3 regions of the Streptomyces albiaxialis genome follow, and region 2 is predicted to be linked to each of the others. Evidence: riboswitches for the same ligand, from Rfam matches in the RefSeq annotation. Region 2 holds a riboswitch; each other region holds the start of a gene.

The links. Region 2 has a riboswitch for cyclic di-AMP ahead of ABD343_RS28835 (M23 family metallopeptidase). Riboswitches for the same ligand answer to the same signal wherever they lie in the genome.
Region 1: it holds a riboswitch for cyclic di-AMP, as region 2 does, so the genes downstream of both, ABD343_RS10405 (M23 family metallopeptidase) here and ABD343_RS28835 (M23 family metallopeptidase) in region 2, are expected to answer to the same signal.
Region 3: it holds a riboswitch for cyclic di-AMP, as region 2 does, so the genes downstream of both, ABD343_RS14725 (C40 family peptidase) here and ABD343_RS28835 (M23 family metallopeptidase) in region 2, are expected to answer to the same signal.

The regions. Positions count from the first base shown of each region.
Region 1 is NZ_BAAAPE010000006.1:25,627-36,081, reverse strand. It holds gene ABD343_RS10430 (hypothetical protein) at 1-208, opposite strand, end outside; gene ABD343_RS10425 (VOC family protein) at 455-859, opposite strand; gene ABD343_RS10420 (DUF6069 family protein) at 1,199-1,678, shown strand; gene ABD343_RS10415 (phosphatase PAP2 family protein) at 1,779-2,471, opposite strand; gene ABD343_RS10410 (PP2C family protein-serine/threonine phosphatase) at 2,758-4,125, shown strand; cyclic di-AMP (ydaO/yuaA leader) riboswitch at 4,356-4,517, shown strand; gene ABD343_RS10405 (M23 family metallopeptidase) at 4,529-5,683, shown strand; gene ABD343_RS10400 (aldo/keto reductase) at 6,022-6,966, shown strand; gene ABD343_RS10395 (PPOX class F420-dependent oxidoreductase) at 7,030-7,455, opposite strand; gene ABD343_RS10390 (hypothetical protein) at 7,448-8,170, opposite strand; gene ABD343_RS10385 (Scr1 family TA system antitoxin-like transcriptional regulator) at 8,347-8,571, opposite strand; gene ABD343_RS10380 (HNH endonuclease) at 8,702-9,445, opposite strand; gene ABD343_RS10375 (DNA cytosine methyltransferase) at 9,852-10,455, shown strand, end outside.
Region 2 is NZ_BAAAPE010000014.1:45,139-55,593, forward strand. It holds gene ABD343_RS28825 (bifunctional acetate--CoA ligase family protein/GNAT family N-acetyltransferase) at 1-1,155, opposite strand, end outside; gene ABD343_RS28830 (HPr family phosphocarrier protein) at 1,278-1,559, shown strand; gene ABD343_RS28835 (M23 family metallopeptidase) at 1,731-2,585, opposite strand; cyclic di-AMP (ydaO/yuaA leader) riboswitch at 2,599-2,762, opposite strand; gene ABD343_RS28840 (M16 family metallopeptidase) at 2,999-4,369, opposite strand; gene ABD343_RS28845 (M16 family metallopeptidase) at 4,399-5,754, opposite strand; gene ABD343_RS28850 (DNA gyrase/topoisomerase IV subunit A) at 6,054-8,519, shown strand; gene ABD343_RS28855 (CobW family GTP-binding protein) at 8,568-9,698, opposite strand; gene ABD343_RS28860 (ferredoxin family protein) at 9,838-10,455, shown strand, end outside.
Region 3 is NZ_BAAAPE010000007.1:808,713-819,167, forward strand. It holds gene ABD343_RS14700 (methyltransferase) at 1-549, opposite strand, end outside; gene icmB (coenzyme B12-dependent isobutyryl CoA mutase small subunit) at 833-1,243, opposite strand; gene ABD343_RS14710 (lipase family alpha/beta hydrolase) at 1,482-2,330, shown strand; gene ABD343_RS14715 (M23 family metallopeptidase) at 2,517-4,208, shown strand; gene pcrA (DNA helicase PcrA) at 4,306-6,762, opposite strand; cyclic di-AMP (ydaO/yuaA leader) riboswitch at 6,993-7,150, shown strand; gene ABD343_RS14725 (C40 family peptidase) at 7,159-8,388, shown strand; gene ABD343_RS14730 (hypothetical protein) at 8,405-8,758, opposite strand; gene ABD343_RS14735 (C40 family peptidase) at 8,875-9,840, shown strand; gene ABD343_RS14740 (class II aldolase/adducin family protein) at 9,888-10,455, shown strand, end outside.

The sequences.
Region 1 (10,455 bases), on a different contig from region 2:
CGGTGCCGAATTCCGCCCCGAACTCGTCGTTGAGCGGTTCGATCCAGAATCCGCGGGCGCCGAGCATGCCTTCGGCGGGTGCGTCGGCGACGAACAGATTGCGATTGCTCTCCACCTCGCGGAGCAGCGCCCGTACTTCATTCTCGTCGGTGATGTGGGAGACCGGGTCGGGGCGGCCGGAAAAGATGTCGGCCGTGATGCGGAGCATACGTGCGTCCCCCCTCTGATTCGCGGCAGCGGATTACCGGGGAACTCCTTTGCCCCCGGTCGGATGTCCCCCCTGCCCGCAGGGCCGGGGAATGGTGGATCACTCCGCTGTGCCGGTTGCAATGAAAGGGGATTTACACCGCGCCGCAGGGGCCGTCAACGGCCGACAAATGGCCTCCGGCGCTAATCGTCCGGCAACTACGGCACTTGCAGTGGATCAGTACGCCAAAACCGCTATCGCGGTCGCCTAGAGCGCGGGGCGGGGACGGTGGGCCCGGATGTCCAGCGGGCGGCCGTCGGGGTCGCGTGCCGTCAGCGTCCACTGCGTGGGCAGGGTCTCGATCTCCCCGGCGGGCCACCCGGCGCCCAGGAGCCGCTCGCGCACCTCGCGCAGCCGGTCGTACGTCGCCACGCGCAGCCCCCACCCCGCGCGGCGCAGCGGGTCGAGTCCGGTCGCGGGCGCGGCTGCCGTCTCGACGGCCATGAGGTGGTCGTCGCCGCCGACGTCGAGGACCGCGATCCGCGGATCGGACGACGTCGCCGCGCGCTCGAACGCGAGCCTCGCGCCCAGCAACTCCGTGTAGTACGCCACGAGTCGGTCGAGGTCGGTCGTGGACAGGGTCAGATGATTGATTCCGAGAAGGTCGGTCATGGTCCGGCCGACTGTAGCCGGGGCGACCGCGGCCCGGGAGGCTTCGCCTGGGCCGACCGCGGCCCCGGGGGGGCTTCGCCTGGGCCGACCGCGGCCTCGGGGGGCTTCGCCTGGGCCGACCGCGGCCTCGGGGGGCTTCGCCTGGGCCGACCGTGGTCCGCCCGACCGCCGTCCGCCCGACCGCCGTCCGTCCGACCGCCGTCCGTCCGACCGCCACGCGGGCCAAATGCGGCCCGGCGGCGATGAGTTCCGCGCGGCCCGCGGGTCTGTACCTGTGAGAAGCCGCCGGAGCGCGGGAAGCCGCCGACGCGGCACAGCCGACCCACAGGAGCCGTCATCATGAGCGTCACCACCGCCGCACAGAGCCGTCCGGGCCTCGTCCGTTCCGCCGCGGGCACGCGCCGTCCGTGGGCCACGCGCCCCGTGTGGCTCGTCGGCACGCTGGCCACCGCCGCCGGTGCGGCGGTCACCGAGGTGTTCACGCTGGCCGCCCGGGGGCTGGGCGTGCCGATGGCCGCGGCCACCGGCGGCGCGCGGGAGGCCGCGGCCATCCCCGTCGGCGGCTTCGCGATGGCCGTGGTGCTGTCCTCGGTGGCCGGGGTCGTCCTCGCCATGGCGCTCGCCCGCTGGGCCAAGCGCCCCGCCCGTACGTTCGTGATCGTCACCGGCGTGTTGACCGCGCTGTCGCTGGTCGAGCCGCTCGCGTTCACCGTGCACACCGCCGTGTCCACGCAGCTCGTCCTGGCCCTGTCCCACCTGGTCGCCGCCGCGGTGATCGTGCCGCCGCTGGCACGCCGCCTGGCGCACCGCCGCGCGTGACGCACCGCCGCGCGAGACGGCAGGCGGGCCCGTACGCGCTCGTACGTGCTGTACGTACCCGTACGTACCCGTACGCGACGGCGCCGGGCCGCGCGCGGCCCTACGGAGCGCCGGGCCGAACCTCGGACGGGATGTCGTGTGAGGTTTCCGGCGGGGCGGAGTGGGCCGTTCCGGTGACGAGCGCGTCCGCCGTCATCACCGCCGTCGCGATCGACGCACCCAGCGCGAGGCCCGCGAGGGCGTCGGTCGCCCAGTGCACCCCCAGATAGACGCGGCTGGCGCCCACCAGGACCGAGCACGCCAGGGCCCCGCCCCACAGCGCGGCGCGTACGGCCCGTGAGGCGACACGCTCGCCGATGACGTACGCCAGGATCAGCAGCACGGCCGTGGCGATCACCGTGTGCCGGGAGGGGAAGCAGAAGCCCTCCTCGGGGATCGCCCAGAGCGCCGACGGGGGGCGGTGGCGGTCCGTCGTCTCCTTGGCCAGCGTCGCGAGGGCGACGGAGAGCGCGCCCGTACCGCCGACCAGCAGCAGCGGGCGCCAGGCCCGCTCGCGCCAGGAGACCAGCAGGGCGCCCAGGACGGTGACGAAGAGGAGCGGGTACTTCGAGGCGTGCGTGACGACCTTCATCGGCCCGTCGAGCGCGGCGGCACGGTGCTCGACCGCCCCGTTCAGCACCGGCTCGTCGACGAACCCCGTCTCCCGCTCCAGCACCAGCCCCGCGCAGACGGCGAACGCGATCAGCGAGACCAGCAGCGTGGCCACCACCAGCGGCACGGCCGAACGGGACATCGCGGAACCACTCCAGACCGGACGACGGAGGGACGGGGTGAGGTGAGAGGGGCGGTGAGGTGACGGGAGCGTTTCCACGCCCGTCGCGGCGCCACGCCGTCCCCTGCGCGCCTGTACCGGAACGGAGGCGTCACGACACCCGGAGGGCGCATTCGGTGCGCGTACGGGGACGCGGGCGGGGCGCATACGGGAAGCGAGCGGAAGCGCAAGCAGGGTGCAAGCGGGGCGCGGCGCGCGGGGGCGGGGCCGAGTGGCCGTCGGGCCGCTCAGACGTCAAATTAGGACAGTGCAGGAGAAGAGCGACCAACCGGACGATGAGTACAGCCCTGAGTACCAGCGCGAGTGCCGGACCGGACGCCGGCGCGATGACCGGTCCGACCCCGAGGGCTGGACGCGGCCCGCCGCGCCCGACACCGACAGGGACCGGCCCGCCGCCGGGGACAGGCACCGCACGGCGAACGACGGGCACGAGGGTGGCCGGGACCGGGGCCGGGACCGGGACCGGGGCCGGGACCGGGACGGGGGCCCGTACCACCGCACGCTGCGCCGCTACGCCCGCGTGCTGCCCGCGGCCTTCATCGTGCTCGGGACGGTGATCGAGATCCTCCGCCCCGGCCTGACGATCTCGGCGCTCTTCGCCGCCGCGCCCATCGCCGCCGCCGCGCTCCAGACGATGCGCGCCACGGTGATCACCGGAATCGTCTCGTGCACGACGATCAGCCTGCTCGCGGCGTTCTTCGACCACGACGTGGAGGGCTTCGAGCGCGAGCTGCCCGCGCTCGCCGTCGTCGCCGTCTCGCTCCTCGCCGTCGGCATCAGCTATCTGATCCGCCGCAACGACGAGCAGCTCGCCAGCGCCCGTATCGTCGCCGAGGCCGCGCAGCTCGCCGTGCTGCCCGCGCCGCCCTCGCGGGTCGGCGGGCTCATCGTCGCCGCGCGCTACAAGGCCGCGCAGACCGACGCCAGCATCGGCGGGGACTTCTACGCCGTACAGCACACGCCGCACGGCGTACGGCTCATCGTCGGCGACGTCCGGGGCAAGGGGCTCGGCGCGGTCTCCGCGGTCGTCATCGTGATCGGCGCGTTCCGCGAGGCGGCCGAGGAGGAGCCGACGCTGGCGGGGGTCGCCGCGCGGCTCGACCGTTCGCTGGAGCGCGAGGGGCAGCGGCGGCTCGGCATCCAGCAGTTCGAGGGCTTCACCACCGCCGTCCTCGCCGAGCTGCCCCCGGTCGCCGAGGGCGCGGCGACCCGCGTCCTGCGGCTCATCAACCGGGGCCATCCGCCGCCGCTCCTGCTCGACCACGGCACCGTCCGCTCGCTCGACCCCCGCGTCCCCGCGCTGCCGCTGGGCGTGACGGAGCTGGGGGTCTGGCCGGACCGCGCCGACGAGTTCGCGTTCCCCGCGGGCGCGCAGCTCCTCCTCTACACCGACGGACTCTCCGAGGCGCGCGACGAGGACGGCGAGTTCTACGACCCCGTACAACGGCTGTCCGGCTGCCCGTTCGAGGACCCCGACGCGGTGCTCGACATGCTCGTACGGGACGTCGAGGCGCACACGGGCGGCGGGACGTCCGACGACATGGCGCTGCTCGCCGTGGGCCGCCCGGAACGGCCGGGGCGGGCGGCGTCGCAGGCCGCGTCACGCACCTGTTAGCGGTTACGCTCCGCGATTCTCCGCCTCAACTCCGGTGACCACGCGCCCCAATTGGCCCCACCTGCCCCGGAAAGTGCTGGCCATGGTGACTACGAATTAACGGGAACGGCTTGGAATCACGGGCGCGCTTCTATTAACGTCCGATAACGCAGCGCGGTCGTCACTGTCGTCACGAGAGACGGCACCGTGCGCCGTCGCCGAATCCCGCGCGTGCGACACCACGAGCGACAACTCGTCGGGCACCGCACGCACCTCGGGAACCGGGGAACCACCCCTTCGTGTCAGCCCAGACCCGGAGGATGGGGTGAATCGGGCCGGTTCGCGCCGTCCCGTAGGAGACCTTCCTGCTCCGAACCCGTCAGCTAACCCGGTAGGCGAGAGGAAGGAAAGGAGAACGCCCCCCGTGGCGTCCAGGTCGCAGAGGCATGCCCCCGAGGTCGCGTACGACCCGTTCCACGACGACGACGGGTCGGCGCCGTACGACGCGTACGGCCCCTATGACGCGTACGGCCCCTACGACGCCGCCCCCGGCGCCGGGGGCGAGGAGACCTGGGAGGAGTGGAACCCCACCGAGGAGTCCATCCGCCCGGTCCGCGGCCGTCACCGCGTCGGCAAGCAGCGCAGCGGCGGCATGGCCCGCAGCGGCGCCGTCCTCGGCGTCGGCATGATCGCCGCGGTGGGCGCGGGCGGCATGGCCACCGCCAAGGACAAGGACCCGGCGGCCATCTCCATGCCCGACCTGGGCTCCGTCGCGAACCTGGGCGAGCACCTCCCCGAGGCCGAGGACCTCCCGGGCGTCGGCGACCTCATATCCGACGACTCCGCCTCCGGCGACGCGGACGAGCTGGCCGGCGCCGCCGCCGAACAGCCGCTCACCCAGGCCGGGCTGACGCAGGAAGAGGCCGCCGAGGGCACCACCGACGCGGGCGAGGCGCTCCGCGCCCGGATCCTCGCGCAGGCCGAGCAGCAGAAGCACAACACCGAGGACGAGGCCCGCGAGAAGGCCGCCACCGAGGCCGCCCAGAAGGCCGCGGCCGAGGCGAAGAAGAAGGCGGACGCCGAAGAGGCCAAGCAGAAGAAGGCCGAGGCGGAGCGCAAGCGCAAGATCGCCGAGGAGAAGAAGCGGAAGGCCGAGGCCGAGCGCCGCGCCAAGCTCGCCCGCCAGTACGTCGTCCCGGTCTCCAACTACCAGCTCAGCGCCGGTTTCGGCCAGGCGGGCGGCATGTGGCAGAGCGACCACACCGGCCAGGACTTCGCCGCCCCCAACGGCACCCCCGTCAAGGCGATCCACTCCGGCACGATCAAGGAAGCGGGCTGGGCAGGCTCGTACGGCTACCGCATCGTGCTGGAGCTGGAGGACGGCACCGAGATCTGGTACTGCCACCTCTCCTCGATGACCAAGTCGGCCGGCGAGAAGGTCGGCACCGGCGACGTCGTCGGCCGCGTCGGCTCCACCGGCAACTCCTCGGGCCCCCACCTCCACGTCGAGGTCAGGCCCGGCGGAGGCGACCCGGTCGCGCCGCTGCCGTGGATGCGCGAGAAGGGCATGAACGTCTGACGGGAGGCCCTCAGGTCTCACGGACCCTCGGGTCTCACAGACCCCGGGTCTCACGGACCCCGGGTCTCACAGGCCCTCAGGTCTCTCCTGTCACGCAGGACCCACCCCCCACACCCACACCCCGCGTCGTCGCCCCGCACCGCCGAGGCACGCCGCACGCACGCACGTACACGCGAACGCACGTACGCGTACGTACCCGCGCTCCCGCCTCAGCACGTCAGGAGGGGACGGGGCGGCGACGGCGGGGCCTCACAGACCCGGCGGTCCTGGCGGACCACCCCCCGACGCCAGGACCGTCGTCCATGACCGCATGCCCTCACGCGCGCTACGGTCGCCTCATGCCACTGCGTACGCACAAGGTCGGACAGCTCTCGGTCTCCTCCCTCTGCCTCGGCGGCAACGTCTTCGGATGGACGGCCGACGCCCCCACGTCCTTCGCCGTCCTCGACGCCTACACCGAGGCGGGCGGCAACTTCCTCGACACCGCGGACACGTACGCCTCCTGGGTCGAAGGACTCCAGGGCGGCGAGTCCGAGACCGTCCTCGGCGACTGGCTCGCCGCGCGCGGCAACCGCGACCGCGTCGTCCTCGCCACCAAGGCCGGCGGCCACCCGCGCTTCAAGGGCCTGGCCCCGGACACGCTGCGCGCGGCGGTCGACGCCTCCCTGGCCCGCCTCCGCACGGACTACATCGACCTCTTCTACACCCACTTCGACGACGAGTCCGTCCCCGTCGAGGACATCATGGGCACCCTCGACGAGCTGGTCCGCGCGGGCAAGATCCGTGAGATCGCCGCCTCCAACATCTCCCCCGAGCGCCTGCGGGCCTCGCTCGCCGCCAGCGACCGCGAGGGCCTGGCCCGCTACGTCGCCCTCCAGCCCCACTACAACCTCGTCTCCCGCGACACGTACGAGGGCGAGCTGTCGGCCCTCGCGGCGGAGGCGGAGCTCGCGGTGATCCCGTACTACGCGCTGGCCGCGGGCTTCCTGACGGGCAAGTACCGCCCGGACCAGCCGGTCCCGGACAGCGCGCGCAGCGGCGGCGCCGCCCGGCACCTGGAGACGGAACGGGGCCGCCGCGTCCTGCGCGAACTGCTCGCCGTCGCCGACGAGCGGAACGCGAGCCCGGCGACGGTCGCCCTGGCCTGGCTCGCCGCCCGCCCCACGGTCACGGCCCCCCTCGCGAGCGCCCGCACCGTGGACCAGCTCGGACCGCTGCTGGCCCTGGGGGACCTGGAGCTGACGGAGGAGGAACAGGAGCGCCTGACAAGGGCGTCGGCGTAGGGGGACCGGGGACCGGGGACCGGCGTAGGGGGACGGGGAACCAGGGACCTACCCGGGGGGGGCTTACCGGGGGGCCTGCCCGTAAACACGCCCGACGGGGAGCCGTACGACCTGCCGCTGGTCGGCGATCATCGCGGCCCGGTACTCGTCCCAGTCCGGGTGCTCGCCCTGGATCGCCCGATAGAGCGCGACGAGTTCCTCGACGGCGGCGTCGTACGGCTCCGCGGCCACGGCCGACAGCTCGGCGTCCCCCTCGACGACGGTCCAGGCCCACCCGTCCTCGGACATGACGTGGAAACTGGCGCGGGGATCCCGGAGAAGATTCCGGGTCTTGGCCCGGGAGGCGGTGACGGAAACGCGCACTGTGCGGGTCGCGGCGTCGTAGTGGTAATTGACATTGGACAACTGGGGCCGCCCGTCCCGCTTCAGCGTCACGAGTACGCCGAGCCGGCGCCGGGGCAGCAGGGAGAGCAGAGAGCTGTCATCCATAGGGCTCACTCTCCCGCACCCACCCCTCCTCGGCGAACACCCGACCGGCATACCGCCGCGCGCCCTCATCGGCAGAGGCGACCCGCACCCAGCTCTCGGGCGATTCCCCGAAACGGCCCCGAAGCGCCGCGGAGCCGGCCAACAGCTCGGAGATCAACTCCCCTTGAGGCCGAGCGGCCCGGGGCACGCCGTCCCGAGCCAGCAGCCCGTGCGCGGACACGTACATCTGCGCGTCGAGACCGGACACGGGCACGGGCACGGGCACGGGCACGCGCCGATAATTACGGCCCTCACTCGCGTCCATGACGGCAAGCTGTGCCTCGTCCAGCCAACTGAGAACGAGCGTGGAGGAGCCCCCGTCTCCCATGACGGGCGCAGCGGCAACATACCCGGCAGGACTCACATGCGCGGAAACCCCCACGCTCACGCCTTCCACAAGGGTCGGCGCCATGGGCACCACGCAGGACACCCCGGCAGCGGCAAACTTGTACCGCACCTGAGCGGGCGCCCCATTGGACCCCACGGCGAGAACGGGCGTCCGCCCGGAAAGCGGCGCCACCCGCCGAGCCCCGAGCAGCACATCGATCTCCCCCATCCCGACATCGACAAGCCGCTCCCCATCGAGCAGAGCCGCCCGATCGAGAAGCCGCCCGGGATAGGAGAGGGGATCGAGGAGGGGAACGGGGCCGAGATTCCTGTCGAACGCGGAATGCACAGAGCAAGGGGCCTCTCGCTGAGTACGGGCAGCGGCCGCAGCCATTACACAAGCTCTCTGCTGATTCCTGATACGAGGCTGGCCACTGTGAAGCGCCTCCGCATAGACGACGGCGGTTCTTCGGGGAAGGTCATCAGGCGTGGCCACCCCCATCATGAACGAGTGCGCTTCAAGGATCACGGCAGGACCGCAAAACTCTTCGCCTCCGCTGGACCACACCGGCGAAGGACCGACTCGCCGAGGATCACCCAGAACTCGGGCGGCTCAGCAGCGCCGAGCAACGCTGCACGGGCACGCACCCCAGCCCGGGCGTAATCCTCGGTCTGAAGCAACCCGGAGGCCAACTGAGGAGCCCACTCCTCAATGGTGGAGGCTTCAATGGTGGAGGCGTCGGCCTCCATCCTGGCGACGCCGACGAAGTACTCGGCGTACCTGGATCGCGGGGCACGCCGCGCATCGGCCCGCAGCCGTTCGAAGAACCCGTCGGTCCTGAGCCGTTGGCAAAACGGTGTGGTGTGAACTGGGGCCCGTTCAGGAGTGGGCGGGTGCTGAAGCCAGCAGTTCCCGGAGTTCTGAGGGAGTCCGCCAGGTCATCCCGTCGTGGGTGCGGTGGCACATGCGATGGCAGTTCGCGCACAGGAATGCCAGGTCGTCGAGCCTGGTCTCGCGCGGACCGGCCTGATGAAGGGGGAGGACATGATGGACTTCGATGAAGCCGGCACCCAACCCTCCGTAGACCCGTGCGAAATCGAAGCTGCAGACGGTGCACTGCAGAGGCTGGCCGCGACGCTGTGCTTGGGTGATCTTCTTCCGGCGGAGGACTGGGCTGCGTTCACGGTAGAGCGCCCAGCGGGTCAGGAGACGGCCTTCTGGCGCGGAATGACTGTCTTCGTCTGTCTCGTCTGGCTGTTCGGGTACCAGGTACAGCTCCCCGGAATCGACGCCGTTCCTCAGGGCGGAAGCAGCCTCCAGCATCTCGTCCGGCCTCGCCACGAAGTCGGCGATGACCTGGTGGTCGAGTTTGCCGCCTTTGGTCGGGCTTCCCGCGTACTCAGGGTGATTGCTCGCCAAGTCGGTCGTCTTGTGGCTGACGCTTCCCACCGAGCGGAAATTTGGGGCCTTGTGGCGGGCTTCCCCATGGAGCGGCAGCGAACGGAGGAGGTCTGAGAGGTCCTGAACACGCGGGTCGTTTTCGCGCAGTTCCTTCCAGTCGTTGGCCACGACGAGAGCGCAGGCGAGGAGTAGCTCATCCCGGGACCAGTTGGGGCTACGCATGTGGCAATCGTACAGTAGTTCGCTTCGGCGGGGGGCAGCACTGTCTTCTGTGCCGAGTCTTGCGCAAAGAGTGCGGGAGAGATAGGAGGCGCACGAGGTGCTGCGTGCGCCTGTAGGTGCTTCCGGTGAACCGGCAGGCGCAAGCCCCAAGTTGAGGAGTTGGTGGCATTCTGGGACTCCTGCGCCGAACGGACGCATGTTCCAGAAGCGGGAAGATGTACGCACGGCAAATGATGTCGCTCAAAGTGAACAAAGTGAGACTATGCGTGTTTGAGCTTCGTGCACGGTGACCGCCCCGCTGGTACGGCGGGGGGGCGATCGTGAGGGTGTCTCCAGTGGTTCAGGCGCTCTCTGTGATGATGGGCAGTGAGCTGAGGGGCATGGCCAGGCAAGGGAGGAGAGGTGCATGAAGAAGGCCGACCGGCGCTTCACTTCGGTGGAGGTCTGCGCTGGAGCAGGAGGGCAGGCTGTTGGGCTTCACCAGGCTGAATTCAGGCACCTCGCGCTCATCGAGATCGACGAAGATGCGTGCAACACTCTCCGGGCTAATGTGCAGAGGAAATGGAAAGACTGCCATGTGCTTAAGCGGGATCTCAAGAAGTTCAATGTGAGCGAGCTAGGGCTTAGGCGTGGTCAACTCGATCTCCTAGCGGGTGGTGTTCCGTGCCCCCCGTTCTCAGTTGCTGGGCATCAGTTGGGCCCTAATGATGAGCGTGACCTTTTCCCGGACATGCTGAGCATGGTTGAAAAGCTTCAGCCTAAAGCGGTGATGATTGAGAACGTCAGGGGCCTGGTCCACGAGAGGTTTCATGTTTACCGTCAGTCTATTACGCGGAGACTGAAGCGGGCGGGCTATGAAATCTGCATGTGGGACGTCATGGAGGCGCATCACTACGGTGTCCCGCAACTGCGTCCGAGGGCGATTCTCGTAGCTATGCGGCCCGAGTACGCAAAACACTTCAAGAAGCCAGCGCCTAGCGGGGAGAAGCCCGTCACGGTCGGTGATGCCC
Region 2 (10,455 bases):
GCCGGTTCCGCGCCGGTGCAGCCCGTCGAGGAGGGCGATGCCGATGGCGCCGGACTGGGTGAAGACCCCGATCCGGCCGCGCCGGGGGGTGCGGAGAGAGGGGGTGGTGTTGAGGCGGACGCCGGGGTCGGTGTTGATGAGGCCGAGCGCGTTGGGCCCGATCACCCGCATCCCGTACGAGCGGGCGAGCCGCACCAGCTCGCGCTGCTCGTCGCGGCCGAAGCCGTCGGAGTAGACGACGACGCCCTGGACGCCGCACTCGCCGCACTCGGTGACCACGGAGGTCACCTGCGCGGCGGGCACGGCGATCACGGCGAGGTCGATGTGCTCGGGTACGTCCCGCACGGAGCGGTGGGCCGGGACCCCGGCCAGCTCGGTGACGCCCTCGGGCAGCGCCCGGTTCACGGCGTACGTACGGCCGGTGAAGCCCGCCGTGCGCAGGGACTCCAGGGACGCGCGGCCCGCGCCGCCGGGGCCGCGGCTGACGCCGACGACGGCGACGGAGCCGGGCGCGAGCAGCCGTTCGGCGGAACGGCCCTCGGCACGCTGCTCGCGGGCGCGCATGACGGCGAGGGACTCCTCGGTCGGTTCGAGGTCGAGGGTGAGGTGGACCGAGCCGTCCTCGAAGCTGCGCTTCTGGGAGTAGCCCGCGTCCGTGAACACCTTGATCATCTTGGTGTTGGCGGGCAGCACCTCGGCGGCGAACCGGCGGATGCCGCGCTCGCGGGCGACGGCGGCGATGTGTTCGAGGAGCGCCGAGGCGACGCCCCTGCCCTGCTGGTCGTCGCGGACGAGGAAGGCGACCTCGGCCTGTTCTTCGGAGGAGGAGCCGGCCGGGGACGAGGCGGGGCGGCCGGAGGCGTCGATGCGGTCGTAGCGGACGGTCGCGATGAATTCGCCGCCCACGGTGGCGGCGAGGCCGACGCGGTCCACGTAGTCGTGGTGCGTGAAGCGCCGTACGTCACGGTCGGACAGCCGCGGGTATGGTGCGAAGAACCGGTAGTACTTGGACTCGTCGGAGACCTGTTCGTAGAAGCTGACCAGGCGCTCGGCGTCGTCCGGCGCGATGGGACGGACGCGCGCCGTCCCGCCGTCGCGCAGCACGACGTCCGCTTCCCAGTGGGTCGGGTAGGCACGCTCCTGGGGAGTCCGCATGAGGCCCAGCGTACGGCGGCGTACGCCGGGGGCACGCCCTGGAACGCCGCACTCCGGTCGCCGTGCGAAACTGGTCTAGACAACTCCATACGTCATCTCACACGAACCCGAAGGGCAACACCATGGTTGAGCGCCGCGTCACCGTAGGCTGGGCCGAGGGCCTGCACGCCCGCCCCGCCTCGATCTTCGTCCGTGCCGCCTCGGCCGCCGGCGTCCCCGTCACGATCCAGAAGGGCGACGGCTCCCCCGTGAACGCCGCCTCGATGCTGGGCGTGCTGGGCCTCGGTGCCGAGGGCGGCGAGGAGATCGTGCTGGCCTCGGAGGCGGAGGACGCCGGTCCGGCGCTCGACCGTCTGGCGAAGCTGGTCTCCGAGGGGCTGGAGGAGCTTCCGGAGACCGTCTGACGCTCCGCGGCGACCGCGGACCACGAGAGCGGGTGGAATCCCTGACCGGATTCCGCCCGCTCTCGCATTGCGCCCGCTCTCGCTCTGTCCGTCGCGTCCTTCGCCCCTGGGGCCTCGGGACATGAAACAGCCCCCGGCCGCCGCCGGGGGCTGTTCGCCGGAAGACCTGGATCAGACGTTCACGCCGTGCTGGCGCAGGTACGCGATCGGGTCCATGTCCGAGCCGTAGTCGGGGCCGGTACGGGCCTCGAAGTGGAGGTGCGGACCCGAGGAGTTGCCGGTCGAGCCGGAGAGGCCGATCTGCTGGCCCGCGGTGACGGACTGGCCGACGGAGACGCCGATCGAGTTCAGGTGGCCGTACTGCGTGTACGTGCCGTCCTCGTGCTTGATCACGATGTTGTTGCCGTACGCGCCGCCGTTGCCGGCCTCGACGACCTCGCCCGCGGCGACGGACTTCACGGGGGTGTTCATGCCCGCGTGGAAGTCGATGCCGGTGTGGCTGCCGGAGGACCACATGCTGCCGCCGGTCTTGTAGCCGGTGGACACCGCGCCGTCGACGGGCGCGACGTAACCGCCGCCGCCGACCGCGGCGCGCTGGGGCGCGGCCGAACGGGAGGCGGTCTGCGTGGCCTTCTCGGCGCGCGCCTCCTTGGCCTTCTCGCGGGCCTTCTCGGCCGCCGCCTTGCGCTTGGCCTCGGCGGCCTTCTTCTTGGCCTCGGCCTTGGTCTTGGCGGCCTCCGCCTTGGCGGCGGCCTCGGCCTCGGCCTGGATGGTGGCGGTCTTCGCCTCCTGGGCCTGCTGGTCGACAGCCTCGGCCAGGTCGCCGCGCGCCTCGATGGCGTGGGTGAGGCCGGTGTCGTGGACGTCGGACTGCCCACCGTCGGAGGCGAGGGCCGGGGACGCGAGGGTCCCGACGACGCCTGCGGCGGTGAGCCCGGCTATGCCCGCCGCGCCGGCACTGGCACGGCGCATACGGCTGGGCTGCTTGGGACGTCGGTGCTTCCCGGTGGCACGGGTGAACGCCATGGGCTGGCGTACTCCTTTCCTTCCCTCTCGCCTACCGGGTTAGCTGACGGGTTCGGAGCAGGAAGGTCTCCTACGGGCAACCCCTGGCGGGGTCGCCCGATTCACCCCAGGGACTTCGTGTGGGTCCCCGGCTCCCTCGAACCCTGACGGGTCTTCGGGACTCGGCGATTCACTGGGCGTCGGCCGCGGGCGCGGTCACTTCTGACGCACAGCGGCACCGACGCTAAGCGGGGCGTCTCCGGGGCGCCAAACGAATCCCGGAGTTTGTCGCACACGCCACACCGCTTCTCACCACAACACTGAACCAATCGGACATTTGACGGTCCCACGGGTCACACGCCGACCGCACGACAAGACCCCGCGGAAGCGGACGTACCACTTCCACGGGGCCTCCGTGTCGCACCGGTCCGAGGTCAGCCTCCGCTGACGACCTTGACCTCGCCGATCCCCAACTCCCGTACGGGCTCCGCGATCTGCGAGGCGTCACCGACCAGGACCGTCACCAGACGGTCGGCAGGGAAGGCGCTGACGGCCGCCGCCGTCGCCTCCACCGTGCCGGTCTCGGCCAGCCGGGCGTACAGCTCGCCCTGGAAGTCGTCCGGCAGGTGCTGCTCGACCTGGTCGGCCAGCGTCCCGGCGACGGCCGCCGACGTCTCGTACCGCAGCGGGGCCACGCCCACCAGGTTCCGCACGGCCACGTCCCGCTCGTCGTCCGTCAGGCCCTCGGCGGCGAGGGTGCGCAGCACCTTCCACAGGTCGTCCAGCGCCGGGCCCGTGACGTCCGTGGCGACCGAGCCGCTGATGGCCAGCAGCGCGGCACCCGTGCCCTCGGCCGAGGAGCGCATCACCTGGCCGAAGGCGCGCACCCCGTACGTGTACCCCTTCTCCTCGCGCAGGACGCGGTCCAGGCGGGAGGTGAGGGTGCCGCCCAGGCAGTAGACCCCCAGGAGCTGCGCGGGCCACACGCGGTCGTGCCGGTCCGGGCCGACGCGGCCGATGAGCAACTGGGTCTGCACGGCGCCGGGACGGTCGACGATCACGACACGGCCCGCGTCGTCCGCGGTGATCGGCGGCACCGGGCGCGGCTCGGCCGACGAGCCGGTCCAGGCGCCCAGGGTGTCGGCGAGCGCCGCGTCCAGGTCGACGCCCTCCAGGTCGCCCACGACGACGACGGTGGCGGTCGCGGGGCGCACATGCGCCTCATAGAACGCCCGTACGGCCGCGGCGTCGATACGGGCGACCGTGTCCTCGGTGCCCTGGCGCGGGCGCGACATGCGGGACTCGGCCGGGAACAGCTCCCGGGACAGCTCCTTGGCGGCGCGGCGGGCCGGGTTGGCCAGCTCGTGCGGGATCTCGTCCAGGCGGTTGTTCACCAGGCGCTCGATCTCGCCGTCCGGGAAGGCCGGGGCGCGCAGCGCGTCGGCGAGCAGCCCCAGCGCCTTCGGGAGCCGCGAGACCGGCACCTCCAGCGAGACACGGACGCCGGGGTGGTCCGCGTGGGCGTCGAGGGTGGCGCCGCAGCGCTCCAGCTCGGCGGCGAACTCCTCCGCGTCGTGCTTGTCGGTGCCCTCGCTCAGCGCGCGGGCCATGATCGTCGCCACGCCGTCCAGGCCCTCGGGCTCGGCGTCCAGCGGCGCCGTGAGGTTCACCTCGACGGCGACGACCTCCTGGCCCGGGCGGTCGCAGCGCAGCACCGTGAGGCCGTTGGGCAGCGTGCCGCGCTCGGGCGTGGGGAAGGCCCAGGGCTTGGGTGTGCCGCTGGAGGGCTGCGGGTGGAATTCCATGGTCGTGCCCGCGGGCGCGTCGGCGTCGCTCACTGGCCGGTCTCCTCAAGCTCGTTCTCGTCGTCCTCGGAACCCGCCTCGGCCGTCGGCTCCGCCGGCTCGTACACCAGCACGGCGCGGTTGTCCGGGCGCAGCCGCGCGGCGGCCACGGCGCGGACCTCCTCGCGGCTGATGTCGAGGATGCGGCCCACGGCGCTCAGGGCGAGCTGGGGGTCGCCGAACAGCACCGCGTACCGGCACAGTTCGTCCGCGCGGCCGCCCACCGTCGCCAGCCGGTCCAGCCATTCGCGCTCCAACTGGGCCTGGGCGCGCTCCATCTCCTCCTCGGTCGGGCCCTCCTCCGCGAACCGGCGCAGCTCGTCGTCGACCGCGGACTCGATGTCCGCGACCTCGACGCCGCCCGACGCCTTCACGTCCAGCCAGCCCAGCGAGGGCGCCCCGGCGAGCCGCAGCATCCCGAAACCGGCGGCGACCGCGCTGCGGTCGCGCCGCACCAGGCGGCTGTAGAGCCGGGAGGACTCGCCGCCGCCGAGCGCGGTCAGCGCCAGGTCGGCCGCGTCCGACTCACGGGTGCCGTCCTGCGGCAGCCGGTACGCCGCCATCATCGCGCGGGAGGGCACCTCCTCGACGAGGACCTCGCGCTTCTCCTCGCCCAGCACATCCGGCAGCGAACCGTCGCGCGGCGGGCGCTTGCCCTCGTGCGCGGGGATGGAGCCGAAGTACTTCTCGATCCAGGCGAGCGTCTGGTCCGGGTCGATGTCGCCGACGACGGACAGCACCGCGTTCCCCGGGGCGTAGTACGTACGGAAGAACTCCTGGGCGTCCTGGAGGGAGGCCGCGTCCAGGTCGGCCATGGAGCCGATGGGCGTGTGGTGGTACGGGTGGCCCTCGGGGTAGAGCATCGCGGTCAGGCGCTCGAACGCGGTGCCGTACGGCACGTTGTCGTACCGCTGGCGGCGCTCGTTCTTGACGACGTCCCGCTGGTTCTCCATCGACTCCTCGTCGAGGGCGTGCAGCAGCGAGCCCATGCGGTCGGCCTCCAGCCAGAGGGCCAGCTCCAGCTCGTGCGCGGGCATCGTCTCGAAATAGTTGGTCCGCTCGAAGCTGGTCGTGCCGTTGAGCGAGCCGCCCGCGCCCTGCACCAGCTCGAAGTGGCCGTTGCCCTTCACCTGGCCCGAGCCCTGGAACATCAAGTGCTCGAAGAGGTGGGCCAGTCCTGTGCGGCCCTCGACCTCGTGGCGGGAACCGACGTCGTACCAGAGGCAGACAGCGGCGACGGGGGTCAGATGATCCTCGGAGAGCACCACCCGCAGGCCGTTGGCCAGCCGGTGCTCCGTCGCTGTCAGCCCACCGGTGCCCTGCGGGGGCGTGGCCGTGTGACCCATGGGCATGGAGTCCCTTCGATCGCGGGGATTCCCGGCGAACGCCGGGACTTGTTTCGGGGCCGCCCGGCGCGCGCGGCGCGGCGGGCGGCCCTGTCACTGTATGCAACCGCGCCGACTACGTGCGAAGTTCCCGTACGGTACGCCCATGAGCTGGGCTCCCGCTCGTACGTCCGTCGGGTCGGAGGGCCCCGTGTCAGTGCCGAGGTCCACAATGGTCCGCGGCACGGAAGCACGGAAGCACCACATCAGCACCCACAACAGCAGCACAGCACCGAAGCAGCGAAGGAGCCGCAGCCGCGATGGCCCGCCGCAGTAAGAACAGGACGCCCGGGGGCGCGTCAGGTCCTGGGTCCGGGGAGGACTTCGAGGAGCGCATCCTCGACATCGACGTCGTCGACGAGATGCAGAGCTCCTACCTGGAGTACGCGTACTCGGTGATCTATTCGCGCGCGCTCCCCGACGCACGCGACGGGATGAAGCCGGTCCAGCGCCGGATTCTGTACCAGATGCACGAGATGGGCCTGCGCCCCGACCGGTCGTACGTGAAGTGCGCCCGCGTCGTCGGCGAGGTGATGGGACGTCTCCACCCGCACGGCGACAGCGCGATCTACGACGCGCTGGTCCGCATGGCCCAGTCCTTCTCCATGCGCCTCCCCCTGGTCGACGGCCACGGGAACTTCGGCTCGCTGGGCAACGACGACCCGCCCGCCGCCATGCGGTACACCGAGTGCCGCGCCGCGCCCGCCGCCGGACTGCTGGTCGACTCGATCGACGAGGAGACGGTCGACTTCGCGCCGAATTACGACGGCAGCCAGGAGGAGCCGGTCGCGCTCCCCGCGGCGTATCCGAACCTGCTGGTGAACGGGGCCTCGGGCATCGCCGTCGGCATGGCGACCAACATGCCGCCGCACAATCTCGGCGAGGTCATCGCCGCGGCCCGGCACCTGATCAAGCACCCGAACGCGGACCTGGACACCCTGATGCGCCACGTCCCGGGCCCCGACCTGCCCACGGGCGGCAGGATCGTCGGCCTGGAGGGCGTCAAGGACGCGTACGCGACGGGCCGCGGCACCTTCAAGATCCGCGCGACGGTCGCCATAGAGCAGGTCACGGCACGCCGCAAGGGCCTGGTGGTGACCGAGCTGCCGTTCGCGGTCGGCCCGGAGAAGGTCATCTCCAAGATCAAGGACCTGGTCAACTCCAAGAAGCTCCAGGGCATCGCCGACGTCAAGGACCTCACCGACCGCGCCCACGGCCTCCGCCTGGTCATCGAGGTCAAGAACGGGTTCAACCCGGAAGCCGTCCTCGCCCAGCTCTACAAGCTGACGCCCATGGAGGAGTCCTTCGGGATCAACAATGTGGCGCTGGTCGACGGCCAGCCCCTCACCCTGGGCCTCAAGGAGCTGCTGGAGGTCTATGTCGACCACCGCTTCGAAGTGGTGCGGCGGCGCAGCGAGTTCCGGCGCACCAAGCGGCGCGACAGGCTGCACCTGGTCGAGGGCCTGCTGGTCGCCCTGCTCGACATCGACGAGGTCATCAGGATCATCCGGTCGAGTGACAACGCGGCCGAGGCCAAGGCGTCCCTCATCTCCCGCTTCGAGCTCAGCGAGATCCAGACGCAGTACATCCTGGACACCCCGCTGCGCCGGCTGACGAAGTTCGACCGGCTGGAGCTGGAGGGCGAGCGCGACAGGCTCCGCGCGGAGATCGAGGAGCTGACGCGGATCCTGGATTCCGACGCCGAGCTGCGCAAGCTCGTCTCCTCCGAGCTGTCCGCCATCGCGAAGAAGTACGCGACCCCGCGCCGCACCGAGCTGCTGGACTCCGCCGAGGCGCCCGTGGCGGTCGTCCCGCTGGAGGTCGCCGACGACCCCTGCCGGGTGCTGCTGTCCTCGACGGGCCTGCTGGCGCGCACGGCGAACGGGGAGACGTCGTTCGAGGAGTCCTCCAAGCGCGTGAAGCACGACGTGGTCCTCTCCGCCGTGCCCGCCACGACGCGCGGCGAGGTCGGGGCCGTGACCTCGACGGGACGGCTGCTGCGGCTCACCGTCGTGGACCTGCCGCAGCTCCCGGAGACCGCCACCAACCTGTCGGGCGGAGCGCAGATCTCGGAGTTCCTCTCGCTGGAGGACGGCGAGTCGCTCGTCTGTCTGACGACGCTGGACGAGTCCTCGCCGGGTCTGGCGCTCGGCACCGAGCAGGGCGTCGTCAAGCGCGTGGTCCCCGACTATCCGTCGAACAAGGAGGAGTTGGAGGTCGTCACGCTCAAGGACGGCGACCGCATCGTGGGCGCCGTCGAGCTGCGCACCGGCGAGGAGGACCTGGTCTTCATCACCGACGAGGCGCAGTTGCTGCGGTATCCGGCGGGCCAGGTGCGTCCGCAGGGCCGCGCGGCGGGCGGCATGGCCGGGATCAAGCTGACGGGCGACGCCAAGGTGCTCTTCTTCAGCGCCGTCGACCCGTCGGCCGAGGCCGCGGTGTTCACGGCCGCGGGCGCCGAGGGCACGCTGGACGACTCGATGAGCACCGCCAAGCTCACGCCCTTCGACCAGTACCCGCGCAAGGGGCGCGCGACGGGCGGCGTGCGCTGTCAGCGGTTCCTCAAGGGCGAGGGCCGGCTGGTCATGGCCTGGGCGGGCCCGACACCGGCCCGCGCGGCGACCAAGGCGGGCGCCCCCGCCGAGCTCCCCGAGCCCGACCCGCGCCGCGACGGCTCGGGCCTGCCGCTGGGCAAGCCGGTCGCGGCCATCGCGGGCCCGGTGTAAGGGCCGGTCGTACGGTCGGGAGCCGGGCCTACACCAGGTCCGGCTCGCCTACACCAGGTCCGGCTCCTCGACCTCGACCCCGTCCTCCCCGGCAGCCTCCGGGTCGGCCTCGACGTAGCGCAGGACGCCCCACATGGCGCGCTCGTCGGCACCGGCGTCCGCGTCGGCACCGGTGCCAGCACCGGCATCCGCACCGGCTGAGCCGTCGGCGACGCACGCGTCGGCGCCCGCGCGCAGCGCGTCCCCGTCCAGCCCGGAACCGATCATCACGACCTGGCTCCCGCGCGCCTCGCCGCGCTCCCACTCCATGGGGGTGAAGCGCAGGAAGCCGCCCACGGCGTGCATCGCGTACTTGCGCGCGGGGTCGGCGGGGCCGAAGTCGACAATTCCCTTCATCCGGTAGAGCCCGGCGGGGCGGGTGTCGAGGAAGTCCAGGAAGCGGCGCGGGTCCAGCGGCTCCTTCGCGCGGAACTCCACGACCTCGTACGAGGCGTGCAGATGCCCCTCATGGCCGTCCCCCGCCTCCTCCTCGTCGTACAGCAGCATGTCGAAGGAGAGCTGCTCCACGTCGGCCCGCTCGCGCCGCGTGCGGTCGAAGAGCAGCTCCGGGTCGACCCGGCCGTACGAGGCCTCCACCACCGGCGTCCCCGGGCTCAGCTCCTCCAGGGTCGCGCGGAGCGCGCGCAGGGGCCCGGGCTCCGCCCTGTCGGCCTTGTTCAGCACCAGGAGGTCGGCGGCGGCGACGTGCCGGTCCAGCTCCGGGTGGCGCTCCCGTACGGCCGTGAACTCGGCGGCGTCGACCACCTCGACCAGTCCGCCGTACGTGATGTGCGGGCTCTCGCTGGCGAGGATCATCCGGATCAGCGTCTCGGGCTCGGCCACCCCGCTGGCCTCGATCACGATCACGTCCATGCCGGCCGAGGGGCGGGCCAGGACCTCCAGGACCTCGTCCATGTCGCTCGTGTCCACCGCGCAGCACAGACAGCCGTCGCCCAGCGACACCATCGAGTCGACCTGGCCCGCGACCGTCATGGCGTCGATCTCGATGCTCCCGAAATCGTTCACGATCGCGCCGATACGGGTGCCTCTGCTGCGCCGTAGGAGATGGTTGAGGAGCGTGGTCTTCCCGGACCCCAGGAAGCCCGCCAGGATGACGACCGGAATCCTTCTGCTGCCCAACGCCGCGCCTCACTCTCCAGGGACCGAAGGCTGCCGATCGTAGCGAACGGCACCGACAGCCGATCACCCGCGCGGCGGCGGGGACGAGAGCGGGAGCGCGGCCGGGCGGGGCGTTCCCGCGGAGGTTAGGCTCACCTGTGTGAGCACGTGTGCGACGGCCTCCCGAGTGCTGGCCGAACCTCTCGCCGCCACGGCGGCCACCGCCCGGACGTGGCTGCTGGTCGAGCAGCCGGGCCCGTGGGGCGCGAAGGCGCTGACGGAGAGCCACCTCGACCCGGAACTCGGCCGGGCGCTCGAAGCCGCCGCGGGCGCGCACGGGGCGCGCGTCGCGCTCATCCGCCGCCCCGGACGGCACGCCGACTGCGCGGGCACGGCCGCCCGCCGCGTGTTCCTCGCCCGCACGGAGCCGGGCGACTCCTGGATCCGTACGACCGTGCTGCCCGACAGCCCGGACGGCGACGCGGTGCTGCGCGCGCTCGACTTCGCCGCCCTCGACGCGGACGGCCCGGACGCGCTGCCGGAACCGTGGCGGCCGTACGAGGGCGAGCCGCTGGCCCTCGTGTGCACCAACGGCAAGCGCGACCGCTGCTGCGCCCTTCTCGGACGGCCGCTCGCCGCGGAACTGACGGCCTCCGGCATCGGGAACGTCTGGGAGATCACCCACATCGGCGGCCACCGCTTCTCCCCCACGCTGCTGGTCCTGCCGTACGGCTACGCGTACGGACGGACCGGCGCCGCCGCCGTCAAGGACGTGCTG
Region 3 (10,455 bases), on a different contig from region 2:
GTGCGCGGCGACATCGGCGGCGACCGCCCGGGATCCTCCGCCCATGGCCGCGTTGTACTCGGCGGACAGGTCGGGCCGGTCGCGCAGATACGTGAAGATGTCGGTGCCGTACGTCGCGGCGAACGTCGCTCCGCCGGTCCTGATCCCCTCGTCCAGGCGCTCCCAGTGGCGCACCAGGCCGGGGTTGGTGACGAGCCGGAACACCGAGTGCAGCGATTCCGGCAGGTCCGTTCGGAGTTGGGCGCCCATCTCCGTGAGCGCGAAGGCGGCGGGGGCGGTCTCGGTGAGCGCCCCCAGCGCGGCCAGGGCGCGCAGCAGCCGGAGCGTCGCTCCGGGGTCGGTGCCGAGCGCGCGGGCCACCTGCTCCGCGGTGCGGGTGTCGTCACCGATCAGGTCCATGACGCCCAGCCGGGCGCCGGTGGCCAGGACCTGGGTGGCGAGCTGCCCGTTGGCGAGCCGCGTCAGCTCGGCCCTCGCGGCGCCCTCCGCCGTCGCGGCCCCGCCGCGACCGGCGCGGGGCAGGGTGCCGTCCTTCGTCCGTGATCGCACGTCGAATCCTCCGTACGCGTCCCGGCCCCTGGGTTACTTAGGTGAGCCTAAGTTGGCCGAGCGGGACGGCGCAACGGATCCGACGGTGACGCGGCGACACGACGGACCGACGGACCGACGGGCCGACGGGCCGACGGGCCGACGGGCCGACGGGCCGACGGGCCGACGGGCCGACGGGCCGATGGACCGACGGTGCAACGAGCCGACGGCACAACAGGCGCACGAGACAAGAGGCCCTCGGAACAAGGGCGTTGCCCCGCGCCCCCGCGCGGCAGCCGTCCGCCTACGCGGCGACCGGGCCCACGTGAGCGCGGATCCACTCGACGACCTCGTTCGTCGTCGCGCCCGGGGTGAAGATCTCCGCGACGCCCTGGTCCTTCAGCGGCGCGATGTCCCCCTCGGGGATGATGCCGCCGCCGAAGACCTTGATGTCCGCGGCGTCCCGCTCGCGCAGCAGCTCCAGAACCCGCGCGAACAGGGTGTTGTGCGCGCCGGAGAGGATCGAGAGGCCGATCGCGTCGGCGTCCTCCTGGATCGCGGTGTCCACGATCTGCTCCGGCGTCTGGTGCAGGCCGGTGTAGATGACCTCCATGCCCGCGTCACGCAGCGCACGGGCGATGACCTTGGCCCCGCGATCATGACCGTCGAGCCCCGGCTTGGCGACCACGACGCGGATCGGACCCGACACACCCATCCCTGCCTCCAACTCACACAACTCAGACGGCCACAACGGCGGAGTGAACGCACGTTATCCCCAGGATCCCGCACCCGGCCGTTTCGCGCTCGGAAGGGAGGGGGAAATCACACCCAGGACAACACGTACGTCTCGCGCCGTATCCGCACTCTTCATCCGGAATCGGCGTGACAGGGGAGAGCCGCACGGTCCGTGAGCGCGCCGCGCCTTCCTCTCGCGCACCTCGGGAGGTGGCCGCATGCACGTACCGACCTTTCCGTCCGCCCTGTCCCTCCCCTTCTCCCTGGCCTCCCCCCTCCCTCTCCGCGCGACCGCCGTCGACGCGCTGGTCCTCGCCGGGCATCTGCTGCTCTATCCCACGGGCGTGCTCGCCGAGCGCACCACGGGCGCGGCCGCCGAGCACGCCCCCGACGGCCGCCCCGGGGCGGCGCCGCACCCCACCGACCGCCCGCCGGTGCTGCTCCTGCACGGCTTCTGCGACAACCGCTCCGCGTACGTCCTGCTGCGCCGCTCCCTGCTGCGGTACGGCTGGCGGCACGTCGCCGCGCTCAACCACTCCCCGCTCACCGGCGACGTGCGCGCCGCGGCCCGCCGGCTGGCGGGGCACGTCGAGGACGCGTGCGCGCGCACCGGGCACGAGCGGGTCGATCTGGTCGGGCACAGCCTGGGCGGACTGATCGCCCGCTATTACGTTCAACGCCTGGGCGGCGACGCGCGCACCCGCACCGTGATCACCCTCGGGACCCCGCACTCCGGCACGCGGGCCGCGCCCGTGCTCCCGGCTCACCCGGTCGCGCGTCAGATGTGCCCCGGCTCGCCTCTGCTCGCCGAGTTGGCGGAGCCGGTTCCCGGCGGATGCCGGACGCGGTTCGTGAGTTTCTGGAGCGACGCGGACGCGCTCATGATCCCGCGGGAAACCGCCCGTCTCGACCATTCCGACCTGCACGTACGCAATATCGCCGTGCGCGGTGTCGGACATATGACGCTGCCTGTCGACTGCGCCGTTTCCGCCCGGATCCGCGCGGAGTTGGGGGCGCGGAGCGGCGTGCGCCCGGCGTCCCCGGGCGCTCCGGCGGATGTCGCCTGAGCCGTAATTCCCCTCGAACTAATTTCGAACTCCGAGCCGACTACCGGTCCGTAGTCCGCCGAAAGACGGCCGATTGCCCTCTTCTTGAGCCCCCAAAACCCCGGGAAGATTGTCGCCGTCGCATACCGCCGGGTACAGTCGCCGCACTGCTCCGCCCCTGTCGCCTAGGCGAAAGAGAAGTTGGTGGTGAACGACCGTCATCCGTCGGGAGTCCCGAGTCCCGACGACCCCGGTTCCGACTTCTCGTACACGGCGTATTCCACCGACTACGGACAGTCGAATTACGGCGCTCCCGCTTATGGCAACGGCGATCCGCTCTTCGGTGCCATGCCCGGAAGTTACGACCAGCAGGCCGCCGACGGGCAGACGTCCGGTTACGGCTATCCCGTCGTGGACGACGGCACGGGCCAGTGGACGTTCGGTGTGCAGGAGACGACGTCCTGGGGCACCGGCACCTGGGAGGCCTCCCCCTGGGGCGCCGACCAGACGGGCCAGGCGGGACAGCCGGGCCAGGCAGGCATGGACGCCACGGCCGCCGCGGCCGCCGCGTACGGCTACGAGGGCGGCCAGGGCGGTTACGACGCCGCGTACACGGGCTACGAGCAGCAGTCCTACGGGACCCACGACACCTACGCCGCGGGATACGGCGCCTACGTCGCGTACGGCCAGGACGCCTCCGGCCAGTGGAACTTCAGCGCGGCCCACGAGTACGACACCGCCAGCACCTGGGGCTTCCCCGATACCGCCGGACCCCAGGCCGCCGCGCAGGCCCCCGCCGAGGCGCTGCCCGAGCAGCAGCCCATGGGCCACGGCGCCGCCTACGAGGGCTACGAGACGCCGTCGCCGTACGAGCAGCAGGACCGCTACGAGCCCGAGCAGTACGAGCCCGAGCAGTACGGGCCCGAACAGTACGGACCCGAGGGCCACGAGCACGCCGGCGGCTACGAGCCCGGCCCCGCTTACGACCCGTACGACGGCTACGAAGCCGACCAAGGCCACGGTCACAGTCACAGCCACGACTCCGGCCCCGACGACCGCTACGACGACCACTACGACGACGGTTACGAGCCCGGCGGTGGCCCCGACACCGCGACCCTCGCCGCCGTCCCGCAGCCCCGGGGCCGTCGGCGGTCCCCGAAGCCCCGGCGCCGCGCGCTGCTCACCGTCGCCGTGCCGTCCGTCGCCGTCCTCGGCGTGGCCGGAGCGGCCGCCGCCAGCGTCCTCGGCGGCGGGAGCGGGGGCGACGGCAAGAGCGGCGGCGAGGAGCCGCCCGCCCAGGCCGCGGGCGACACCGAGCCGACCGAGGTCAAGCCCTCCCAGGCGAACACCAAGCTCGACACCCAGCTCGCCGGACTCTCCGCCGACGCGGACGACTTCGCGGACCGCGCCAGCCGTACGCAGGAGCGCATCGACCTCAAGGAGCGCCAGAGGGCGGAGAAGGAGCGCAAGGCCAAGGAGGCCGCGCGCAAGGAGGCGATGCGCCCCAAGTACATGATCCCGGTGAAGGACCACCAGCTCAGCGCCCGTTACGGACAGGCAGGAATGAACTGGATGTCGGTCCACACGGGCATCGACTTCCCCGTCAGTTACGGCACCCCCGTGATGGCCGCGACCGACGGCACGGTCAGCACCAAGTACGACATGTCCTACGGCAACATGGCCGTGGTGACCGCCAAGGACGGCACCGAGACCTGGTACTGCCATCTGAGCAGCAACAAGATCCGCTCGGGCGAGGTCAAGGCCGGGGACACCATCGCCTACTCCGGGAACTCCGGGAACTCCACCGGACCCCACCTCCACTTCGAGGTGCGCCCCGGCGGCGGCTCGGCCGTCGACCCCATCCCGTGGCTCCAGGACAAGGGCCTGGAGATCAGCTAGAGCGCCCCGCAGGGGCGCGGGGAACTGCGCGACAAGCCACGACGCACCGGCAGTCGGCAACGCACGGCGTGCCCCACGGCGGGGCCCCGCCCAAGGATCAGAGCTTCTCCACGGGCGCGTACCGCAGCAGCAACCGCTTCGGCTTCTCGCCGCCGAAGTCGATCGTCGCCTCGGCGCTGTCCCCGCTGCCCTTCACGGCGACGACCGTGCCGAGCCCGAAGCTGTCGTGCGTGACCCGGTCCCCGACCGCGAGCTGGACGACCGGACGGTCGCCCGTACGGCGTGTGGCGAAGCCGGAGGGGCCGCCGCGCCGCGCCGACGCGTTCGCCGAGGACGACAGCGACGAGGTGACCGCGCTGAGCGCGGCGCCGCCGCCCGCGGCCCCGCCCTTGCGCTTCCAGTCCAGGAAGCTGTCCGGGATCTCCTCCAGGAAGCGGGACGGCGGGTTGTACGAGGGCTGGCCCCAGGCGCTGCGGAGCGTGGAGCGCGTCAGATAGAGCCGCTCACGGGCGCGCGTGATGCCGACGTACGCCAGGCGGCGCTCCTCCTCCAGCTCCTTAACGTTCCCCAGCGCGCGCATGTGCGGGAAGACGCCGTCCTCCATGCCCGTGAGGAAGACGACGGGGAACTCCAGGCCCTTCGCCGTGTGCAGCGTCATCAGCGTGACGACGCCGGCGTCCTCGTCCTCGCCCTCGTCGGGGATCTGGTCGGAGTCGGCGACGAGGGCCACCTGCTCCAGGAAGTCGGCGAGAGTGACCTCCTCGCCCTCGTGCTCCTTCTCGAACTCCAGGGCTACGGCGGCGAGTTCCTGGAGGTTCTCGATACGGGTCTCGTCCTGGGGGTCCGTCGAGGCCTGCAACTCGGCGAGATACCCGGTCTGTTCGAGCACGGCCTCCAGCACGGTGGCCGGGCCCGCGCCGGACTCGACGACGGTGCGCAGCTCCTCCATCAGGACGTTGAACCGCTTGACCGCGTTCGCCGAGCGGGCCGCCATCCCGTACGCCTCGTCCACGCGGACGAGGGCCTGCGGGAAGGTGATCTTCTCGCGCAGGGCCAGCGCCTCGATCATGGCCTCGGCGCGCTCGCCGATGCCGCGCTTGGGCACATTGAGGATCCGGCGGAGGGGGACCGCGTCCTCCGGGTTGGCCAGGACGCGCAGGTACGCCAGGACGTCGCGGACCTCCCTGCGCTCGTAGAACCGGACGCCGCCGACGACCTTGTACGGCAGGCCGACGCGGATGAAGACCTCTTCGAAGACACGCGACTGGGCGTTCGTCCGGTAGAAGACCGCGATGTCGCCGGGCTTGGCCGCTTCGTCGTCGGTGAGGCGGTCGATCTCGTCGGCGACGAACTGGGCCTCGTCGTGCTCGGTGTCCGCCACGTAACCCGTGATGCGGGAGCCGGAACCTGCGTTCGTCCACAGGTTCTTGGGGCGCCGGTTCTCGTTGCGCTCGATGACCGCGTTGGCCGCGGAGAGGATGGTCTGCGTCGAGCGGTAGTTCTGCTCCAGCAGGATCGTCGTCGCGTCCGGATAGTCCTCCTCGAACTGGAGGATGTTGCGGATGGTGGCGCCCCGGAACGCGTAGATCGACTGGTCCGCGTCGCCGACGACGCACAGCTCGGCCTGTCCCTCCGCCGGGCCGACCAGCTCGCGCACCAGCGTGTACTGCGCGTGGTTCGTGTCCTGGTACTCGTCGACGAGGACGTGGCGGAAGCGGCGGCGGTAGTGCTCGGCGACATCGGGGAACGCCTGGAGCAGGTGGACCGTCGTCATGATGATGTCGTCGAAGTCCAGCGCATTGGCCTCGCGCAGCCGCGCCTGGTACATCGTGTACGCCTCGGCGAGGGTCTTCTCAAAACCGTCGGCAGCCTGCCCGGCGAAGTCCTCCTCGTCGATCAGCTCGTTCTTCAGGTTCGACACCTTCGCGCTGAACGCCTTGGGCGGGAAGCGCTTCGGGTCGAGGTCCAGGTCGCGGCAGACGAGGGCCATGAGGCGCTTGGAGTCCGCCGCGTCGTAGATCGAGAAGGACGAGGTGAAGCCCAGCTTCTTGCTCTCGCGGCGCAGGATGCGCACGCACGCGCTGTGGAACGTGGAGACCCACATCGACTGCGCGCGGGGACCCACCAGGTCCTCGACGCGCTCCTTCATCTCGCCCGCCGCCTTGTTCGTGAACGTGATGGCGAGGATCTGGCCCGGGTGCACGCCGCGCGCGCCGAGCAGGTGCGCGATGCGGTGCGTGAGGACGCGCGTCTTGCCGGAGCCCGCGCCCGCGACGATCAGCAGCGGGGAGCCGGAGTGCACGACGGCCTCGCGCTGCTGCTCGTTCATCCCCTCCAGCAGCGCGGCCGGGTCCACGGCGGGGCGCGGGGCGCCGTCGCGATAGTGCCCGTCGCGTCCGGCGCCGCCCGCGAAGGTGCCCGCGAAGAGATCGTCCGGGATCTCCTCCTCGGGCGCGCTGGGCGCGCCGTCCTCGGGCGGCGGGGGAGGCGCGTCCGCCTCGGGGCCGGTGCCGTCGAGGTCCGCCAGGAAGCTGTCGTCGAAGAGGCTGCTCATCGTCGTACGAGTCTAGGCCGCCCCACCGACAGCGTTCCCGCCCCTGTGGAAGATGACGGAGTTGACCGCGAGGTTTCGGCCCCGTGAAAGATAACGAGGAGATATCGGACTAGTCGAACACCAGCCTTCACAGGGGCACCACAACCCCGCTACGGTGCCCTGTCAGGCAGCCCGGATCACCTGTCGGCGAAAGCGTCGGCACGGGCCGCCTCCGCCGAGTCCGGCCCGCGCCTCACCGTGTGCCGGAGCCGGGGACCCACCCGTACGGCCGCGCACGCGGGGCCCGTACGACTGGGGTGAATCGGCGCGGCCCGCCCGGCCCGCCGTAGGGCAGCCTTCCGACGCCCGAACCCGACAGCTAACCCGGTAGGCGGTCCACGGAAGGAGTCGCCGGCCTTGGCGTCGCACCGCAAGCCGCGCACCCGAGTTCTGCAGTCCACCGCGACCACCCGGGGCGCCATAGGCGTCACGACGGCCGCGATAGCCTCCGTCACCCTCCTCTCGCAGGGCGCGAGCGCCGCGCCCGGCGATCCCAAGGGCGACGGCAAGCAGTCCCTCTCCGAGGTCAAGGAGCGGGTCGACACCCTGTACCGCCAGGCGGGCACCGCCACGCAGAAGTACAACGCGGCCAAGGAGAGGACCGACAAGCAGCGCAAGAAGGTCGACGGCATGCTCGGCCAGGTCGCGAAGCGCACGGAGAAGCTCAACGACGCACGTCGCGTCCTCGGTACGTACGCCGCCGCGCAGTACCGCACCGGCGGCGTCTCCCAGACGGCCACGCTGCTGCTCACGAAGGACCCGCAGGGCTTCTTCAAGCAGTCGCACATCATGGACCGGATGACCGGCCGCCAGAAGGAGGCCGTCGCCGAGTACCAGGAGCGCGCGAAGTCCGCGGGCAAGAAGCGCTCCGAGGCGACCAAGCAGCTCAAGACGCTCACCGCGTCGCAGAAGAAGCTGAAGTCGAGCAAGCGCGAGATCCAGTCGAAGCTGTCCGAGGCGCGCGGGCTGCTGTCGAAGCTGACCGCCGAGGAGAAGGCGCGGCTGGCGGAGATCGAGCGCCAGAAGCGCCAGGAGGCGCGGCAGAAGGCGAAGGAGCGCGCGGAGCGCGAGCGGCGCGAGCAGGCGCGCAAGGAGCGTGAACGCGAGCGTGAGGGCGGCGGCAATGGCGGCGGCCAGGAGGGCGGCGGCTCCGACACGGGCTCGGGTTCGGGCTCCGGATCAGGGTCCGGATCGGGCTCGGGCTCCGGTTCCGGTTCCGGTTCCGGCAGCTCGTACGCGCAGAAGGCCCAGAAGGTCCTCGCCTTCGCCAAGCAGCAGCTAGGCAAGCCGTACGTCTGGGGCGCCACCGGGCCGAACTCGTACGACTGCTCCGGCTTCACCCAGGACGCCTGGAAGGCGGGCGGCGTCTCGCTGCCGCGCACCACGTTCGACCAGGTGAAGGTGGGGACGAAGGTCGCCAAGTCCGCGATGCAGCCGGGCGACCTGATCTTCTTCTACGACGACGTGAGCCACGTGGGCATCTACGTCGGCGACGGCCAGATGATCCACGCCCCGAAGCCGGGCGCGAACATCCGCTACGAGTCGATCGACTACATGCCGTTCCACTCGGCGGTCCGCCCGGCGTAGGGGGTCACACCCGGGTCTACGTCCAGAGGACCGCGATGAAGATGTTGGCCACCGTCAGGAGGCCGACGGCTCCGAAGAGGGGCGGGGAGACCTTCTCCTCGTCCCTCTTCACATAGACGAGGCCGAGGATCACGACGAGCAGCGCGAGCTTGATCCCGATCTTGACGTTGTTCACCGACTGGTCGTCCGCCTGGTTGAGCCCGACCAGGGCGACGCCGGTGACCAGCATGGTGAGCGCACCGTGCAGCATGCCCTTGCCGAATGCGGCCGTACCCTCACCCATGGCCTTCATCTGCGTGAAGAAGCCGCCGAGCAGCGCGGCGATGCCGATGATGTGAAGGCCGACGAACACATTGATCAGTACGTCCATGCTCGTGAGCGTATCCGGGCGTCGGGCGGGCCCTCGTCGGCAGGGTACGGACGAAAGCGACCAGTCCCTGTCAACCCGTTACGAAATCGCGATATCGCCGCTTAGCGTCCTGCTCCATGGCTTCGCACCGCAAGTCCCGCAGGTCCAAACCGAGCCCCCTCACCCTGGTCAGCACTCCGACGGCGCGCGCGGCGCTCACCCTCGCGCTCGCCGGAGCCGCGAGCCTCGGCTCGCTCCAGGGCTCCGCTCACGCACAGCCCCGCACCCCGTCCCCCGGCGAGCAGATCAAGAGCACGGTCGACCGCCTCAACGCCGAGGCCGCCGCCACCGCGTCGTCCTCGTCATCGCCCTCGTCATCGCCCTCGTCCGCGTCATCATCTTCGTCCCACATCCCCAACGGCAGTAACGCGGACGGAGCGCGACAGACACGGGACACGGCGCCCGCCCAGTCCGCCGAGCCCGCGCACAAGCCCGTAGAGCCCGCAAAGCCCGCAAAACCCGCTGAGCCCACCAAGCCGGCCGAGCCCGCGCAGTCCCCGAAGCAGGCGCAACCGGCGAAGCCCGCGAAGTCGCCGGAGCAGGCGCGGCCCACGAAGGCCGCCAAGCCCGCGAAGGCCCCGAAGCACGCCAAGCCCTCCAAGCCCGCGAAGGCCGCCAAGCCGGCGAAGTCCTCCAAGCCGGCGAAGTCCGCGAGGCCCGCGAAGTCCGCCGCACCGGCCAAGTCCTCCGCATCCCGGCGTGCCACCCGCGCCGTCGCGTTCGCGCGGCAGGCGCTCGGCAAGCCGTACGTGTGGGGCGCCACGGGCCCGTCCGGGTACGACTGTTCGGGCCTGACGCAGGCCGCGTGGCGCGCCGCGGGCATCTCGCTGCCCCGCACCACCTACACCCAGATCAACGCGGGCAAGCGCGTCTCCCGCTCCCAGCTCCGCCCCGGCGACCTGGTCTTCTTCTACAGCTCCCGCAGCCACGTCGGGATCTACGTCGGCGACGGCCGGATGATCCACGCCCCGCGTCCCGGCAGGTCCGTGCGCGTCTCGCCCATCGACCAGATGCCGTTCGCGGGTGCCACTCGCCCTGGCTAGTTGCCGTACCGGGATGTAGCTTCCGCTCCTACGGAACGGAGGCCTCCATGCCCGAGCCCGCGCCCATACCCCCCGAGCGGCTCCACTTCGCGACGCCGCCCCGCCACGCCTCCCCCGCGGACGAGCGGCGGCACCGCAAGGAACGCCTCGCGGCGGCGCTCCGCGTCTTCGCCCGGAAGGGGTACGAGGAGGGCGTCGCGGGACATGTCACCGCGCGGGACCCGGAGTTCACGGACTGCTGCTGGGTCAATCCGTTCGGGGTCCCGTTCGGTCATGTCACCGTGAGCGATCTCCTGCTCGTCAACGGGGACGGCCAGGTCCTCGAAGGGCGCCACCACGTCAACCAGGCGGCCTTCGCCGTTCACTCGCAAGTGCACCGGGCCCGCCCGGACGTCGTCGCCGTGGCGCACTGCCACTCGACGTACGGGCGGGCCCTCGCCGCGCTCGGCGAGCCGCTCGAACCGATCACCCAGGAGGCGTGCGCGTTCTACGAGGCCCACACGGTGCTCGACGCCTATACGGGCGTGACGGTGAACGAGGACGAGGGACGCCGTATCGCCGCGGCGCTCGGCCCGCACAAGGCCGTCGTCCTGCGCAATCACGGCCTGCTGACGG